Regions from separate parts of the Enterobacter roggenkampii genome, predicted to be linked through region 1. Evidence: predicted binding sites of a transcription regulator. Region 1 holds the regulator's gene; each other region holds the start of a gene.
What was found. Region 1 encodes LexA, which represses DNA repair genes until DNA is damaged. Its sites were predicted from a motif close to TNCTGTATGTACATACAGNA; they were not measured.
Positions count from the first base shown of each region.

Region 2: metR (HTH-type transcriptional regulator MetR) is a predicted target of LexA. The motif match lies at 3,486-3,505, and genes of this name have one in related genera.
Region 3: umuD (translesion error-prone DNA polymerase V autoproteolytic subunit) is a predicted target of LexA. The motif match lies at 2,582-2,601, and genes of this name have one in related genera.

Region 1 is NZ_CP017184.1:316,997-323,005, reverse strand. It holds gene zur (zinc uptake transcriptional repressor Zur) at 1-407, shown strand, start outside; gene BFV67_RS01465 (CsbD family protein) at 477-686, opposite strand; gene dinF (MATE family efflux transporter DinF) at 807-2,144, opposite strand; gene lexA (transcriptional repressor LexA) at 2,208-2,816, opposite strand; gene BFV67_RS01450 (diacylglycerol kinase) at 2,925-3,293, opposite strand; gene plsB (glycerol-3-phosphate 1-O-acyltransferase PlsB) at 3,448-5,868, shown strand; gene gntU (gluconate transporter) at 5,971-6,009, opposite strand, start outside.
Region 2 is NZ_CP017184.1:4,500,281-4,506,289, forward strand. It holds gene udp (uridine phosphorylase) at 1-53, opposite strand, end outside; gene BFV67_RS21160 (dienelactone hydrolase family protein) at 309-1,115, shown strand; gene metE (5-methyltetrahydropteroyltriglutamate--homocysteine S-methyltransferase) at 1,160-3,421, opposite strand; gene metR (HTH-type transcriptional regulator MetR) at 3,537-4,490, shown strand; gene BFV67_RS21175 (carboxylate/amino acid/amine transporter) at 4,378-5,277, opposite strand; gene yigL (sugar/pyridoxal phosphate phosphatase YigL) at 5,360-6,009, opposite strand, start outside.
Region 3 is NZ_CP017184.1:1,992,288-1,998,296, reverse strand. It holds gene BFV67_RS09375 (LysR family transcriptional regulator) at 1-875, shown strand, start outside; gene umuC (translesion error-prone DNA polymerase V subunit UmuC) at 883-2,145, opposite strand; gene umuD (translesion error-prone DNA polymerase V autoproteolytic subunit) at 2,129-2,563, opposite strand; gene BFV67_RS09360 (aldo/keto reductase family oxidoreductase) at 2,723-3,589, opposite strand; gene tcp (methyl-accepting chemotaxis citrate transducer) at 3,733-5,394, shown strand; gene smrA (DNA endonuclease SmrA) at 5,422-5,985, opposite strand.

The DNA.
Region 1 (6,009 bases):
TGCAGCAGGGTGCCATCAGCGCCTACGATCTGCTGGATCTACTCCGCGAAAGCGAGCCGCAGGCAAAGCCGCCGACGGTCTATCGCGCGCTGGATTTCCTGCTTGAACAAGGGTTCGTGCACAAGGTGGAATCCACCAACAGCTATGTGCTATGCCATCTGTTCGATCAGCCCACCCACACATCGGCGATGTTTATCTGTGACCGCTGCGGCGTGGTGAAAGAAGAGGCTGCGGAAGGCGTGGAAGATATTATGCATACGCTGGCAGCGAAAATGGGCTTTGCCCTGCGTCATAACGTGATTGAAGCGCACGGGCTCTGTTCCGCGTGCGTGGAGGTGGAAGCCTGTCGCCATCAGGACGCGTGTCAGCACGACCACTCTATCCTGGTGAAGAAAAAGCCGCGTTAGCGGCAAAAGAAAAGGCGGCTCATGGCCGCCCTCAGGGTGTACTTCCTTATACTTTCGGGTGTAGCCCGGTTACCAGCGGTAGTCGTTGCGTTTTTCCCAGTCGCCCACTTCTTTTTCCGCCTGGTCTTTTGCGTAGCCGTAACGCTCCTGGATTTTACCGACAAGCTGATCGCGTTTACCTTCGATGACGGTCATGTCGTCATCCGTCAGCTTACCCCACTGTTCTTTCGCTTTACCTTTGAACTGCTTCCAGTTGCCGCCGATTTCGTCTTTATTCATCATCGTGTCCTCTTCGTTAAGCGTCGGGTCGTAACGTCCGTTACGTTCTTTTCTGCTGGACGTGATAATTATTGTAGTTAAGGATTCCGTGGTTAATTTCATATTCGGAATCTTTAACCGTCACGATATATCGGAGCGCGAGGGAAACCAGGTATTGTTTTGCCAGTGCCGGTGCCAGATAAACGCCAGCGATAACCCGCGCAGCGAGAGGAAGACGGCCAGGGCCAGCCACAGGCCATGATTACCCAGCCAGGGGAGCGTCAGCAGCGTCAGGCCAAATCCGGCCGCCGCGACAGCCATACTGTTGCGCATTTCGGCTCCGCGCGTCGCCCCAATAAACATGCCGTCCAGCAGATAACACCAGACGCCAACCACCGGTAAGACGACTTGCCAGATGAGATAGTGGCTCGCCAGCTCGCGCAGCGCAGGGAGAGAGGTAAGCAATGCAACGATTTGCTCACCGAAGCAGGCGTAAACCAGACCAAAGGCCAGCGCCACCAGCCCCGACTGACGGCAGGCAGCCCGCCACACCTCCCGAAGCTGCCCGCTTTCGCGCGCGCCGTACGCCTGCCCGGAATGCGCTTCGACCGCGTAGGCAAATCCGTCCAGCGCATAGGCGGTAAAGGTCAGAAGCGTCAACAATACCGCATTCACCGCAACGATTTCCGGCCCCAGTCGAGCCCCGAAAACCGTCAGCGCACCGAAGCAGAGCTGAAGAAGAAGCGAGCGCAACATGATGTCACGGTTGAGCGCCAGCAGCTTACGGATATTGCCGCGCCATGCGGTTTTGAGCAGCGCCAGGGAGATCCCGCGCATGGCCAGCACACGCCGGACCATCCACAAGCCAATGATAAAGGTCCCGTATTCGGCAATCGCCGTCGCCAGCGCCGCGCCCTGCACGTTCATATGCAGACCCATGACCAGCCAGACGTCCAGAACAATGTTGAGCAGGTTACCCACCACCAGCAAAATCACGGGCGCGCGGGCGTACTGCACGCCCAGTAGCCACCCCAGCAGAACCAGGTTTGCCAGCGAGGCGGGTGCGCTGAGCCAGCGGATTTCCAGGAACCGTCGCGCCTGCGCCAGTACCGCTTCGCTGCCACCGACGATATGAAGCGCAAGATCGATCAGGGGGGCCCGCAATACAACGATTAACGCACCCGCGCCAAGCGCGAGGATCAGCGGCTGCACCAGTGCGCGCGCCAGACGCAGCGGATCTTTCGCGCCATAAGCCTGTGCGGTAAGACCGGTGGTACTCATGCGCAAAAAGAGCAGCAGCATAAACAGGAAGCTGGTTGCCGTCGCGCCAATCGCCACGCCGCCAAGATAAACCGGTGAATCAAGATGGCCTATAACGGCAGTATCAACCAGCCCCAGCAAGGGCACGGTAATATTGGAGAAAATCATCGGCAGAGCAAGACGCCACAATGCCTTATCGGATGCCGTCAGCAGTGACATGAAAGATACCGGGAGTGGGGAATGAATCAGGCTACAGCGGTGCCATAGCCTGTCAGGAAGAGATTACAGCCATTCACCGTTGCGAATCACGCCTACCGCCAGACCTTCAATAGAGAAGCTCTGTTCGCGGAGGTCGACCACAATCGGGGTGAACTCGCTGTTTTCGGGCAGCAACTGAACAGTGTTACCCTGCTTTTTCAGACGCTTAACGGTCACTTCGTCATCAATGCGTGCGACCACGACCTGGCCGTTTCGCACGTCCTGGGTTTTATGCACCGCAAGCAGATCGCCATCAAGAATGCCGATGTCTTTCATCGACATGCCGCTGACGCGCAGCAGGAAATCAGCGCTCGGTTTGAACATGCCGGGATCGACCTGGTAGTGACCTTCAATATGCTGTTGTGCCAGCAGCGGCTCACCTGCAGCAACACGCCCTATCAGCGGAATGCCCGTCTCTTCTTCCACCAGCAGGCGGATACCACGCGACGCGCCTGACACAATCTCAATCACACCCTTACGCGCCAGCGCTTTCAGGTGTTCCTCGGCAGCATTCGGAGAACGGAAGCCCAGACGCTGCGCGATTTCCGCACGCGTGGGTGGCATACCCGTCTGGCCGATATGATCCCGAATGAGATCAAACACCTCTTGCTGCCTGGTCGTTAACGCTTTCATTCCGCCCCCTGGGTGTATATACAGTTATGCTGTGAGTATATACAGTCAAAGGCGATTTTGGAACCAAAAACTGCACAAAAAACCAGGGACTTAATTATTCCTCGAGGCTCATAGGAAATGTGACCAAAGCAGGGTGACCCAGGTGATAACGGCAGTGATAATCGCCAGCAACACGGCAGCAGAGCCCATGTCTTTTGCACGGCCAGAAAGCTCATGGAAATCGGAACCAATGCGATCAACAACGGCCTCAATAGCGCTATTAAGAATTTCCACTATCATCACCAGAAGTACGGAACCGATAAGCAGTACGCGGGTAATCGCATCAACATCAAGGAAACAGGCGACGATCACCGCGATGATTGCGGCGACGCCCTCCTGGCGAAAAGCGGCTTCGTTGACCCATGCGGCACGGAAACCTTTCCATGAATAGCCGGCGGCTTTGATGATACGCGTTAACCCAGTGGTATTATTGGCCATTAAAAGAACCTTTTTTAAAAAAGAGCGTCATTAACATGAGGCGGAGCGCGTTTCGCTACAGCCTGAAGTATGACGGGTAACAACAGAAATTTTGCGCGCTTTCTGTTATCCTTGCGCCGCAATTGCATTATTAACCAGAGGCTTTACATCGTTTATGTCCGGCTGGCCACGAATTTACTACAAATTACTTAATTTACCATTAAGCATCCTGGTAAAAAGCAAGTCTATCCCAGCAGAACCCGCGCTGGAACTGGGGCTCGATACGTCGCGCCCTATTATGTACGTTTTGCCTTATAACTCGAAGGCAGACTTACTGACGCTTCGCGCCCAGTGTCTGGCGCATGACTTACCTGACCCGCTTGAACCGCTGGAAGTTGACGGTACGCTGCTGCCGCGCTACGTCTTCATCCACGGCGGGCCGCGCGTATTTACCTATTACACGCCGAAAGAAGAGTCCATCAAGCTGTTCCATGACTATCTCGACCTGCACCGCAGCAACCCCGAGCTGGATGTGCAGATGGTGCCGGTATCGGTGATGTTTGGTCGTCGTCCGGGTCGTGAAAAAGGCGAAGAGAATCCGCCGCTGCGCATGCTTAACGGCATCCAGAAGTTCTTCGCGGTCTCCTGGCTGGGACGCGACAGCTTTGTGCGTTTCTCCCCTTCCGTTTCGCTGCGTCGCATGGCGGACGAGCACGGCACCGACAAGATCATCGCGCAAAAACTGGCGCGCGTGGCGCGTATGCACTTCGCTCGTCAGCGCCTGGCGGCCGTAGGGCCACGCCTCCCGGCGCGTCAGGATCTGTTCAACAAGCTGTTGGCTTCAAAAGCGATCGCCCGCGCCGTTGAAGACGAAGCGCGCAGCAAGAAAATTTCGCATGAGAAAGCTCAGCAGAACGCCATTGCGCTGATGGAAGAGATCGCAGCGAACTTCTCTTACGAGATGATTCGCCTGTCCGATCGTATTCTCGGCTTTACCTGGAACCGCCTGTATCAGGGCATCAACGTCCATAACGCCGAGCGCGTGCGTCAGCTGGCGCACGATGGCCATGAGATTGTCTATGTCCCCTGCCACCGCAGCCACATGGACTACCTGCTCCTTTCCTACGTGCTCTATCACCAGGGGCTGGTGCCACCGCACATCGCAGCCGGTATCAACCTGAACTTCTGGCCCGCGGGCCCGATTTTCCGTCGCCTGGGCGCGTTCTTTATTCGTCGTACCTTCAAGGGCAACAAGCTCTACTCCACCGTGTTCCGCGAGTATCTGGGCGAGCTGTTCAGCCGCGGCTATTCCGTGGAATACTTCGTGGAGGGCGGTCGTTCCCGTACAGGTCGTCTGCTCGATCCGAAGACCGGCACGCTGTCGATGACCATCCAGGCCATGCTGCGCGGAGGTACCCGTCCGATCACGCTGGTGCCTATCTACATCGGCTACGAGCACGTGATGGAAGTGGGCACGTACGCGAAAGAGCTGCGTGGCGCGACCAAAGAGAAAGAGAGCCTGCCGCAGATGCTGCGCGGCTTGAGCAAGCTGCGCAATCTCGGTCAGGGCTACGTGAACTTCGGCGAGCCGATGCCGCTGATGACCTACCTGAACCATCACGTGCCGGAGTGGCGCGAGTCCATCGATCCTATCGAAGCGGTGCGTCCGGCCTGGCTAACGCCAACGGTTAACGGCATCGCGTCCGAGCTGATGGTGCGCATTAACAACGCCGGTGCGGCTAACGCCATGAACCTGTGCTGTACGGCGCTGCTGGCTTCACGTCAGCGCTCGCTGACCCGTGAACAGCTCACGGAGCAGCTGGATTGCTATCTGGACATGATGCGTAACGTGCCGTATTCGGTTGACTCGACCGTGCCTTCTGCAACCGCCAGTGAACTTATCGATCACGCGTTGCAGATGAACAAGTTTGAAGTGGAGAAGGACACGATCGGCGACATCATCATTCTGCCGCGCGAGCAGGCGGTGCTGATGACCTACTACCGCAACAACATCACGCATATGCTGATGCTGCCGTCGCTCATGGCCGCCATTATTACCCAGCATCGTCATATCTCCCGTCAGGAGCTATTGCGCCATCTTGAGACCATCTATCCAATGCTGAAAGCGGAGCTGTTCCTGCGCTGGAGTAAGGATGAGCTGGCGACAGAACTGGATAAGATGACGGAAGAGATGCGTCGCCAGGGGCTGATTACCCTGAACAACGACGAGCTGCACATCAATCCGTCACGCTCCCGCACCCTGCAGCTGCTGGCGGCCGGTGCGCGCGAAACGCTGCAGCGCTACGCCATCACGTTCTGGCTGCTGAGCGCGAACCCGTCCATCAACCGCGGTACGCTGGAGAAAGAGAGCCGGACGCTGGCCCAGCGCCTGTCCGTTCTGCACGGTATTAACGCCCCTGAATTCTTCGACAAAGCGGTCTTCAGTTCTCTGGTGCTGACGCTGCGCGATGAAGGCTTCATCAGCGATACGGGTGATGCCGAGCCGGAAGAGACGTTGAAGGTGTACCAGATGCTGGCAGAGCTGATTACCTCGGACGTGCGCTTAACGATTGAGAGCGCCACGCAGGGCGAGTAACACAATGCCGGGTTATGGCCCGGCCTGACGCCCTGGATAATAAAAAGGCCCGGTAAGCGCTGACGCTACCGGGCCTTTTTTTTCCTTGTTAAATCATTGCATTTAGCTGAGCAGCGTAAAGGCAATCATCCCGACAATTGC
Region 2 (6,009 bases), 570 kb from region 1:
CCTTGTAAATCGTTTTTAGTGAGGCCGAGATGAAAAACATCAGACTTAGACATAGGTGACTCCTCTGTGGGTCGGTTAGTCAGAAGAAGTAAAACGGTACTTTACAGAAGCGGAAAGCATAATTTCGTGACACATCTCACCATGAATGAAAATGATTGCATTGAATTTCCATAAAAAGGTGATTTACATCACATTAACAAGTTATATCGTCAGGTGCTGCACAAAAGATAGACCGTTTAAGGCACTGTGAGTTGTTAACCTGGTGACTATATTTACCTTTGCGCTAACTCATTGGTACGGAGAATGCCATGACTGAAAAAACCGGTTTTGCACCTGCTGCGGCGCCGCATGCCTCAACCATCGTCTCAACGTCTGAAGAGGCCATCACGGCGGGTGAGACCTCTATTCCCTCGCAGGGAGAGAATATGCCTGCTTACCACGCACGACCAAAATCGGCAGACGGTCCGCTGCCCATCGTGATCGTGGTTCAGGAAATTTTCGGCGTTCACGAACACATTCGCGACCTCTGCCGCCGGCTGGCGCTGGAAGGCTATCTGGCCGTTGCGCCAGAGCTCTACTTTCGCCAGGGCGATCCGAACGACTACAGCGATATTCCCACCTTGCTCAGCAACCTGGTCAGCAAAGTCCCGGACGCGCAGGTGCTGGCCGATCTCGACCACGTCGCCAGCTGGGCGGCGCGCAACGGGGGCGATCCTCATCGTCTGCTGGTCACCGGTTTCTGCTGGGGCGGACGCATCAGCTGGCTGTATGCCGCGCATAACCCGCAGCTTAAAGCCGCTGTGGCCTGGTACGGTAAACTGGTAGGTGAAAAAACGCTCAATTCACCGAAACATCCCGTGGATATCGCCACGGACTTAAATGCGCCTGTGTTGGGGCTTTATGGCGGTCAGGACACCGGTATTTCGCTGGATTCGGTAGAGACCATGCGCCATGCGCTCCGTGCGGCCAATGCGAAGGCGGAGATCGTGGTGTATCCGGATGCCGGGCACGCGTTTAACGCGGATTATCGTCCGAGCTATCACGCGGAATCAGCCAAAGACGGCTGGCAGAGAATGCTGGCGTGGTTCAGCCAGTACGGCGGTAAAAAAGCGTAAAAAAAAGCCCGGTGGCGTCTACGCCTTACCGGGCCTACGCATCATCAAGCCTGACGCAAGTTTTGCGCCGCCTTCACCATGTTCGCCAGCGCGGCGCGCGTCTCCGGCCAGCCGCGAGTTTTCAGGCCGCAGTCCGGGTTCACCCACAGACGCTCAGCCGGAATGCGCTGGGCCGCTTTTTTCAGCAGCGACTCAATCCACTCCACGCTCGGCACGTTCGGAGAGTGGATGTCGTACACCCCCGGACCGATTTCGTTCGGGTAGTCGAACTCTTCAAACGACTCCAGCAGCTCCATGTCTGAACGCGAGGTCTCGATGGTGATCACGTCAGCGTCCAGCGCGGCAATCGAATCCATGATGTCGTTGAATTCGCAGTAACACATGTGGGTGTGGATCTGGGTGTCGTCCTTCGCCACCGCGGCGTTGATGCGGAATGCCTCCACGCCCCACTTCAGGTAGGCATCCCAGTCGCTGCGGCGCAGCGGCAGACCTTCGCGCAGGGCCGGTTCGTCAATCTGGATGATGCCTATGCCTGCAGCTTCCAGATCTGCCACTTCATCACGCAGCGCCAGCGCGATTTGCTTCGCGATGGTCTCGCGGGTTACGTCCTCACGCGGGAAGGACCAGCAAAGAATGGTCACCGGACCGGTGAGCATGCCTTTTACCGGCTTGTCGGTCAGGGACTGGGCGTACTTCGCCCACTCAACCGTGATCGGCTCCGGACGGCTGACGTCACCGATGACCACCGGCGGCTTGACGCAGCGGGAGCCATAGCTTTGCACCCAGCCGTTCTGGGTAAAGACGAACCCGTCCAGGTGTTCACCGAAGTATTCCACCATGTCGTTACGCTCGGCCTCTCCGTGCACCAGCACGTCCAGCCCCAGCCGCTCCTGCTCGGTAATCGCCTGCTTGATGTGTTCGGCAATCCCGGTGCGGTAGTGATTCGCATCCAGATTCCCCTTTTTGAAGTCCAGACGCAGGCCGCGGATTTCGGTGGTCTGCGGGAAGGAACCGATAGTGGTGGTTGGCCACGCGGGCAGGTTGAAGCGGGCGCGCTGGGCTTCGGCACGGACTTCATACGGGCTCTGGCGCTGGCTGTCCTGAGCGGTGATGGCCGCCAGGCGTTTTTCCACCGCCGGGTTGTGCACGCGAGCCGAGTGGCGGCGCGCCTGGATTGGCACACTCCATTCGCGAATCGCCGCCGTGTCGCCGCTGTTCAGCGCATCGCGCAGCAGCGCCAGCTCTTCACATTTTTGCAGGGCGAAGGCAAACCAGCTTTTTACTTCAGGGTCGAGACGGGTTTCCACGCTCAGATCGATCGGACTGTGCAGCAGCGAGCAGGACGAGGCCACCCACAGCTCGCGTTTGCCAACGATGTCTTTAATTTGTGCGTATTTCTCGGTCAGATCGGCGCGCCAGACGTTACGGCCGTTGACCAGACCGGCGGAGAGCAGCCAGTCTGCTGGCAGGCGCTTGTGCAGTTCTGCGACGTCATCTTTGCCGTGCACCAGGTCAACGTGCAGACCCTGCACCGGCAATCTGGTGATGGTGCTGAGGTTCGGCGTCACACCTTCAAAGTAGGTGGTAAGCAACAGCTTCACCTGCCCGTTGAGTGCATCGTAAGCCGGTTTGAAAGCATCAAGCCAAACCTGCGGCAGCTCAAGCACCAGCGCGGGCTCGTCGATTTGCACCCACTGAATGCCGCGTTTGCCCAGTTCAATCAGCACCTGTTTGTAGACCGGCAGAATGTCCTTCAGCAGGCTCAGACGATCGAACTGCTCGCCTTTGACTTTCCCCAACCACAGATAGGTCACTGGCCCCAACAGTACGGGTTTCACCTGGTGGCCCAGCGCCAGCGCTTCGTCCACTTCATCCAGAAGCTGCGTCCAGGTCAGCCTGAACTGCTGCCCTTTTACGAACTCCGGCACCATATAGTGATAGTTAGTGTTAAACCATTTGGTCATTTCCGCCGCTGCCGCTGGCTCACCCGTTGGCGCACGGCCACGGCCGATGCGGAACAGGGTATCGATATCTACCGATCCATCGTTGTTCTGATGACGAGCCGGCACGTTGCCAAGCAGCAGGCTGGTCGTCAGAACATGGTCGTACCAGGCGAAATCGCCCACCGGCAGCAGGTCAATTCCCGCCTGCTTCTGCTGCGCCCAGTGACGGGCGCGCAGCTCGCGCCCCACTGCCAGCAGTTCTTCACGGGTGGCGTTCCCCGCCCAGTAGCTTTCTTGCGCTTTTTTCAGCTCGCGACGCAGGCCAACGCGAGGGAAACCGAGAGTGTGATTGCGGATTGTCATGGTATGCCCCTTGTGAAATTCGTTATTTAGACGTCCAGATGTTTACACTTCTATAATTGGCAGGTACTGTATATTCCTCAAGCGCAAAATGTTCATGGCGAAGTGAAGGACTTTCATGATCGAGATAAAACACCTGAAAACGCTACAAGCGTTGCGGAACTGCGGATCGCTCGCAGCAGCGGCGGCCACGCTGCACCAGACCCAGTCCGCCCTTTCTCACCAGTTCAGCGATCTGGAACAACGCCTCGGCTTCCGTCTTTTTGTGCGTAAGAGCCAGCCGCTGCGCTTTACGCCACAGGGCGAAATTTTGCTTCAGCTGGCGAATCAGGTTCTGCCGCAGATCGCCAGCGCGCTGCAGGCGTGTAACGAACCGCAGCAGACCACGCTGCGTATCGCCATTGAATGCCACAGCTGTATTCAGTGGCTGACCCCCGCGCTTGAGAACTTCCGCCAGAAGTGGCCGCAGGTGGAAATGGACTTTAAATCCGGCGTGACGTTCGACCCGCAGCCCTCGCTGCAGCAGGGCGAGCTGGATCTGGTGATGACGTCCGATATTCTGCCGCGCAGCGGCCTGCACTATTCGCCGATGTTTGATTATGAGGTGCGCCTGGTGCTGGCACCGGACCATCCGCTGGCGACCAAAACGCGCATCACGCCGGAAGACCTGGCAACGGAAACGCTGCTGATTTACCCGGTGCAGCGCAGTCGTCTGGATATCTGGCGCCACTTCCTGCAGCCCGCTGGCATTAGCCCGCAGCTGAAAAGCGTGGATAACACCTTGCTGTTGATTCAGATGGTGGCGGCCAGCATGGGTATCGCGGCGCTGCCGCACTGGGTGGTGGAGAGTTTTGAACGCCAGGGCCTGGTGGTCACCAAAACCCTGGGTGAAGGACTGTGGAGCCGGCTGTACGCCGCCGTGCGCGATGGCGAGCAGCGTCAGCCGATTACGGAGGCGTTTATTCGCTCAGCGCGGAACCACGCGTGCGACCATCTTCCGTTTGTGCGGAGCGCGGAGCGACCCAGCGTCGATGGACCCACAGCGAAGCCAGGATCACCGCTCCCCCAATAAGGAAGCTCGGCCAGTGCGGCTGTTGCTGCCAGATGGCAAGGTTGACCAGCAGCCCTGCAGGAACATGTACGTTGTTCATGATCCCGAGCGTACCGGCGTCGACCTGCGTCGCGCCGTAGTTCCACATGAAGTACCCCAACCCGGAAGCCACGACGCCCAGCCAGACCAGAACACCCCACTGTACGGTGGTGGTCGGCAGCTTTTGCGGGTTACCCAGCATAAACCACGCCGCCACCGCGACGATCGCGGCCCCCATGTAGAACCACGCAAACGCGTTATGCTGCGGCATCGGACGGGTTTCCATCAGGCGTTTGTAGCCCACCATGCCGATGGCGAAGCTGATGTTGGCGAGCTGGACGAACATCAGCCCGGTCCAGAAGTGATCGCTCACTTTGTCGTAGCGAATAATTGCCGCGCCAATCACCGCCAGCGCCGCACTCAGCAGATATCCCCAGCGCAGGCGGCGCTTGCTGAGCAAATCGTAGATCAGCGTGATATAGAGCGGTGTTAGCACGGTGAACAGCAGGAATTCCGAGACGGACAGGTAGACGTAAGCCCGGAAGCTGAACAGGTACATGATGCCGAGCTGCATCGCCCCCACCAGCATATACAGCACAATCGTTTTCAGCGACTGCCCGCGCGTGCGCAGAAACGGCAGGAACACCAGCGCCGCCAGCCCCACGCGCATCAGCACCGAGAAGTAGCTGTCGACCGAACCGGCAAGATATTCGCCAATCAGGCTAAAGGAGAAGGCCCACAGGATAGTGGTGATAATGAGTAGCGCCACAATGCTTGTCTCTCAGAAAGAAGGACAGGCATTGTAGCGAACTCTTTAGTTGACAACTGAGCAATAAACAACCGAATGAAGATTATTCAAGGAACAGCTTGCGCAGGTATTTCGGTACCGCGTTGTCAGCGTTAGAACCAATCACCTCCAGCTCCGGGTGCAGATCTTTCAGACGCTGATGCGCGTTCTGCATGATGCAGCCCTTACCCGCCATCGACAGCATTTCAGCATCGTTCATGCCGTCACCAAAGGCGATACAGTCTTTCAGCTCGAAGCCCAGACGTTTCGCGACCGCTTCCAGCGCGTGCCCTTTGGAGACGCCTCCCGCCATCACTTCCAGACAGGTCAGGGTTGAGAAGCTGACGTTGACGCGATCGCCCCAGCGGGCGTTGATCGCCTGTTCCAGCGGCAGCAGCTCTTCGTGGCTGTCGCAGGTGAAGAACACCTTGCTGATCCCCTCCGGCTCAAGCAGGCCTGGCTCGTACAGGGAGTAGTTGAATACGGCTTCCTTGAAGAAACGCATCTCATCCGGGCGGTGGCGGTTCATGAACCAGTCGTCGTCGCGGTAAACGTTCGTAACGATAGCCGGGTTGTTGTGCACCACGCCGAACAGATCGGCGGCAATATCGCGATCCAGGTTGTGGGTAAAGATCAGGTTGCCGTCGGTATCGTGCACACGCGCACCGTTGGAGGTGATCATGTACGATTTGATCTCAAGATTATCGCGGATCT
Region 3 (6,009 bases), 1.7 Mb from region 1:
TTTCTACCTTTCTGCGCGTCGCTGAAGCGGGCTCGTTTTCAGCGGCTGCCCGTCAGACCGGTATTAAGCAGTCCGCCGTCAGTCAACAGATCGCGGCGCTTGAGGAAGAGCTTGGCGTGGTACTGCTGCACCGTACGACGCGTACGATGAAGCTGACCGAACAAGGGGAGCGCTACCGGCATGATATGCAGCTCGTGCTGGACGCCATGGGGGAAGCGGAGAGGCGTTTACATCCTGTCGATCATAGCGTTCAGGGACGCGTCCATGTCCAGTTGCCGAGCGGCCTGGGGCAGATCATTTTGCCGCATCTGCTGGCGTTACAGCGCCTGCATCCCGAGCTGCAGCTGATGCTTTCCCTGGATGACCGCCTTGCCGATCTGGTGGCGGAGGGCGTGGATGTCGCGATACGGCTGAGCAGCGAGCCTCCGCAGGCGCACGCGGCTCGCGTGCTGGGACGGATTGAAGCTGCACTGTTTGCCGCTCCCGGTTTTCAGGCGGTACACGCGGTCAGCGAACTGGCGACGCTGCCACACGTACGGTTCAGCGGCATTCCGCCGGATGCTCCCCTGCGCCTGATGTCTGACGCGGAGACGGTCGAGGTCAACGTGAATACCGTTTTCCGTGCCAACACCAGTGAGGCGCTGCTGCAGGCGCTGGAATCCGGCATGGGTATCGGCGGCATGCAGCGACCGCTCGTGGCCAGGGCTCTGCAGGCGGGCACGCTGGTACCGGTGCTGCCCGACTGGCGGTTACCCGATCGCTTCCTCTATGCCGTTTATCCTGATGCCCGCTTTATTCCGCAGCGCGTCAGAAAGGTCGTCAGCGTGATTGAGCAATTACTGCCTGAGATCGCGACCCACAACGCCACAAAATAACCGCCTTTTACCTCGCCACCGGTAAATCCGCGTACCGCGTCGTATAGGCCGGTGACAACATCTCTCGCTTCATGGCCCACGGTTTCTCAATCCCCTGCCCGGCGAACCATATCTTCCCTTTGCCGGAGTGATTGACGCTGTCGATCATCTCCATCAGCGCCGCGCTGTTGGCGCGCAGGCGATTGTCGTCAAACAGATTAAGCTGAGCGACGCCGCTGCTGAAAAAGTCCGCCAGCATGACCCCAGCCTTCATATAGCGATACCCGTCGAGCCATATCCGCCCCAGCGCCTCCGTGGCGGCACGGATGATATCCCGCGAGTCATTGGTGGGCGTCATCAGGGTGACCGAAGCCTGATTACCGTAATAAATTTCGTTGTCCGCATGCGGGCTGGTGCGCACAAACACGCTGATAAAACGACAGTATTGATGCTCGCCGCGCAGTTTCTCTGCGGCGCGTTCCGCGTAGGCGCAAATCGCCTGGTGCATCTCTTCATATTGCGTAATGCGATGACCAAACGAACGGCTACAGATGATTTGCTGCTTCGTGGGGGTGTACTCTTCCAGGTCAAGACAGGGCTCACCGCGAAGCTCGCGCGCCGTACGCTCCAGCACCACGTTAAAATGTTTGCGAATGACCCACGAGGAGGCCTCCGCCAGTTCCAGCGCCGTGGTAATCCCCATCGCGTTCAGTTTTTTCGTGATGCGCCGCCCTACGCCCCATACCTCCTCTACCGGAACCTTTGCCAGCAGTTTACGCTGCCGCTCGCGGCCCGACAGATCGACCACGCCGCCGGTACTGGCCCAGCGTTTCGCCGCATAGTTGGCCAGCTTCGCCAGCGTTTTTGTCGGGGCAATGCCGACGCCAACGGTTAAACCCGTGTTTTTAAAGACCTGCGTGCGCATCTGGTGTCCGAACGCGTCCAGCGACATGCAGTTACCGATCCCTGAAACGTTCACGAACGCCTCGTCAATCGAGTAAATTTCTATGGCCGGAGCCAGATCCGTCAGCGTCTGCATCACCCGACTGCTGAGGTCGGCATACAGCGCATAGTTCGAACTGAAGACGTAAACCCTCGCCGGAAAAAGCTTCTCTTTGAATTTAAAATAGGGCTCACCCATTTTTATGCCGAACTGCTTTGCCTCCCGCGAGAGTGAAATTATGCAGCCGTCGTTGTTGGACACCACCACGATGGGCTTCCCCTCCAGATCGGGGCGGAATACCTTCTCGCAGGAGGCATAGAAGCTGTTCACATCAACCAGCGCGAACATGTTTATGCGTTTTAAGCGTGTGGGTGACGACGCCGAAGATCTGCAGCTCCTCTTCGGACTGAAAGGTAATCGGCTGATAGCGGGCGTTATGTGGCAACAGCCTCAGAACCGGGCGCGTCTGTAGCTCTTTCACCGTAAACTCACCGGCGACCGACGCCACGACGATATCCCCATGTTCGGCATTTAACGAGCGGTCAACCACCAGCAGATCGCCGTCGCCAATCCCCGCGCCAATCATGGAGTCTCCACTCACCTTGATAAAATAGGTCGCACTGGGGTGCCTCACTGCCAGCCGGTTAAGATCGAGACGATCCTCCACATAATCCTGCGCCGGGCTGGGAAACCCACAGGCAACACGTTCTAAAAACAAAGGTAGTTCAATGATTTGTTTTGGTTGATAAGAAAAGAGAGTGTCCATGATGCCTTTCTCGCCATATACTGTATATAAATACAGTATTACGGATTATGGTCAGGGATCAAGGTCATTTCCGGAAGCGAACCCAAACGCGTTGAAGTGTCAGAAGATTTAAAACGCGCAAAGCCCGGAAGCACATGTCGGGCTTTGCGCCTGTGACGATCAGTCCATCAGCGTATTCAATGTTTCCAGCGCGTCAGGCGGCAGCTGCAGTTCCCCCGCCGCGAGGTTTTGCCGCAGATGCGCCACGGAAGAGGTGCCCGGGATCAGCAGGATATTCGGAGAACGCTGCAGCAACCATGCCAGCGCAACCTGCATTGCCGTGACGCCCAGTGAATCCGCGACAGCCTTCAGCCCGGACGATTGCAGCGGCGTAAAGCCGCCCAGAGGGAAGAACGGCACATACGCAATCCCCTGCTGCGCGAGCAGATCCACCAGCGCATCGTCACCCCGGTTCACAATGTTGTACATGTTCTGCACGCACACCACCGGCACCATCTTCTGCGCTTCCGCGACCTGGGTGGCCGTGACGTTGCTCAAACCAATATGCCGCACCAGCCCCTGCTGCTGTAATTCTGCCAGGGTGGAGAGCGGTTCAGCAATCGACCCTTCCGCTGGCCCGTGCGCGCTAAACATGATCCGCAGGTTCACCACGTCCAGCACGTCCAGCTGCAGATTACGCAGGTTGTCATGCACCGCCTGCGTCAGCTCCTGCGCAGAAAAGGCCGGCAGCCAGGCGCCTTTGTCGTTGCGACGGGCGCCAATCTTGGTGACGATCGTCAGATCGTCCCGGTAAGGATGAAGCGCCTCGCGGATCAGCTGGTTCGTGATATGAGGACCATAAAAATCACTGGTATCAATGTGGTTCACTCCCGCCGCCACGGCCTCGCGTAACACGTCCAGCGCGGCCTGCTTATCCTTCGGTGGCCCAAAGACGCCCGGCCCGGCCAGCTGCATCGCGCCGTAGCCCAGCCGTTTCACCGTCCGCGTCCCGAGCGCGTATGTCCCGCTTTTATCAATGCTGCTCATGTTGACCTTCCTCATAAAAATGATCCGGATTTACAACAGGTTCCCAAAAGGGCCCCTTAGTTAAGCGCGAGTTAATTAAAGTTTACATTCTCTACGACGATAGTAATGAAGTAACCCTGCATCTTCTCTAACGGACGACCGCTATGCTGAAAAATCTGCACGTGATTACCGGTATTATCTTTGCCCTCACCATATTCTGCCTGCTGCAAGTTGTCACGGGAGGGTTGTTCTACTCTGCCGTCAGTAACGATCGCCATAACTTCCAGAACTCCGGCGTGCTCAATGCCCAGCAGGAAAGCCTGAGCGACAGCGTGAACACGCTGGTGAAAACGCGCGTCACCGTCACCCGCGTGGCGATCCGCTACCTGAAAAACCAGCGTGACCCGGCTTCCCTGGCGGCGATCAATAAACTGCTGGGCACCGCAGGCGACTCGCTGGCAAAAGCCGAAGCCTATAACAAAGAGTGGCAGAAACTGCCGCAGGTTAAGGGCCAGGAGGCGGCATTGACCGACGAGATGCAGAAATCCTGGAACCAGATGCACGAAGTCATGCGTTTATCGATTGAGTATCTGCGCGCCGACAACTATCAGGCCTATGGCGATCTGGATGCGCAGCAGGCGCAGGACGATATGGAAGCGGTCTATAACCGCTGGCGCGCCGAAAACAACACCCTGCTGAAGGCCGCAACCGAAGAGAATCAGAGCAGCTTCACGCAGATGCAGTGGACGCTGGCGGCAATTCTGCTGGCCGTTATCGCGGTTCTGGTGGTCATCTGGCAGGGTTTACAGCACCTGCTGTTAAAACCACTCCACTCCATTATGGACCATATTCGCGCCATTGCAGGAGGCGACCTGACGCAGGAGATCGCTATCTCGGGCCGCAATGAGATGGGTCAGCTGGCCGCGGGCCTGCATGAGATGCAGCAGTCGCTGGTGACCACCGTCAGCGCCGTACGCGGAAGTACCGATTCCATCTACACCGGCGCAGGCGAAATTGCCGCAGGAAGCAACGATCTTTCCGCCCGCACCGAGCAGCAGGCCGCCTCGCTCGAAGAGACCGCCGCCAGCATGGAAGAGCTGACCGCGACGGTTAAACAGAACTCCGATAACGCCCGTCAGGCCACGCTGCTGGCGAAAAACGCCTCTGAAACGGCCGCGCGCGGCGGTCACGTCGTGGATAACGTGGTTCGCACCATGAACGAGATCGCCGACAGTTCGCAGCAAATTGCGCATATTACCGGCGTGATTGACAGCATCGCGTTCCAGACGAACATTCTGGCGCTTAACGCCGCGGTGGAAGCGGCACGCGCCGGGGAACAGGGGCGTGGCTTTGCGGTTGTCGCAGGGGAGGTCCGGACCCTGGCGAGCCGCAGCGCGCAGGCGGCGAAAGAGATCAAAGGGCTTATCGAGAACTCCGTCAGCCGCGTGAATACCGGTTCTGAGCAGGTTAGCGAGGCAGGCACCACCATGAAGGAAATCGTCGCCGCCGTGACCCGCGTGACCGATATCATGGGCGAGATTTCCTCTGCCTCTGACGAGCAGAGCCGCGGCATTGAACAGGTGAGCCTGGCCGTTTCGCAGATGGACAGCGTGACGCAGCAAAACGCCGCGCTGGTGCAGGAGTCCGCCACGGCGGCAGCGGCGCTGGAAGATCAGTCCGAACAGCTGCGCCAGGCGGTGGCCGCGTTTCGTCTGAACGGCAAAGAAAAAGCGGTAGCTCCACGTCCGGCCAGCGTGAAAACGCCTCAGCTGTTGCGCCCGGCAACCGCAAACGCCGCCACCGACAGCAACTGGGAAACCTTCTGAATCACCGGCGGGCGAGGAGATCGCCCGCTAGCGGCTGCGCTTGGCGTGCCGCTCCCAGTTCTCCTGTTTTGCTTCATCGGATTTACGCAGTGAAACGTAGCATGCCCCGCTGCCGCCGTGATGCGGCAGCGCCACGCAGAAGGCCTGCACTTCCTCGAACTCCGTTAACCAGCGCGCCAGATAGCTGCGCACCACATTAGGATGCGAGTTCTGCTCGCGCCCTTTTCCGTGAATGATAATCAGATTGCGTAACCCGTCACGTCCGGCCTGGCGAATAAAAGAATAGAGCATCTGACGGCAGCGTTCGGCGGGCTGACGCAGGAGGTTTAAGCTGGCCTGGCGGGCATATTTACCCGAGCGCAGCTTCTCGATAACGCCCTGCTGCACCCCTTCGCGCTGGAACGCCAGCGGTTCTTCCAGGGGAAGAAGGTCAAGAAAGTCCAGCGTCAGGAAGTTATCCAGCTGTTCACTATCCACCTCCTGGCGCGCCCGCGTATTGCGGCTGGGCTGCCAGTGAATATCCGGGCCACGCTTCAGCGGCTGGACATCTTCCATGGCGTCAAGAAAAAAGGATTTGTCGTCAGGGTTCATGGATATCCTCCGGCTACAACTGAG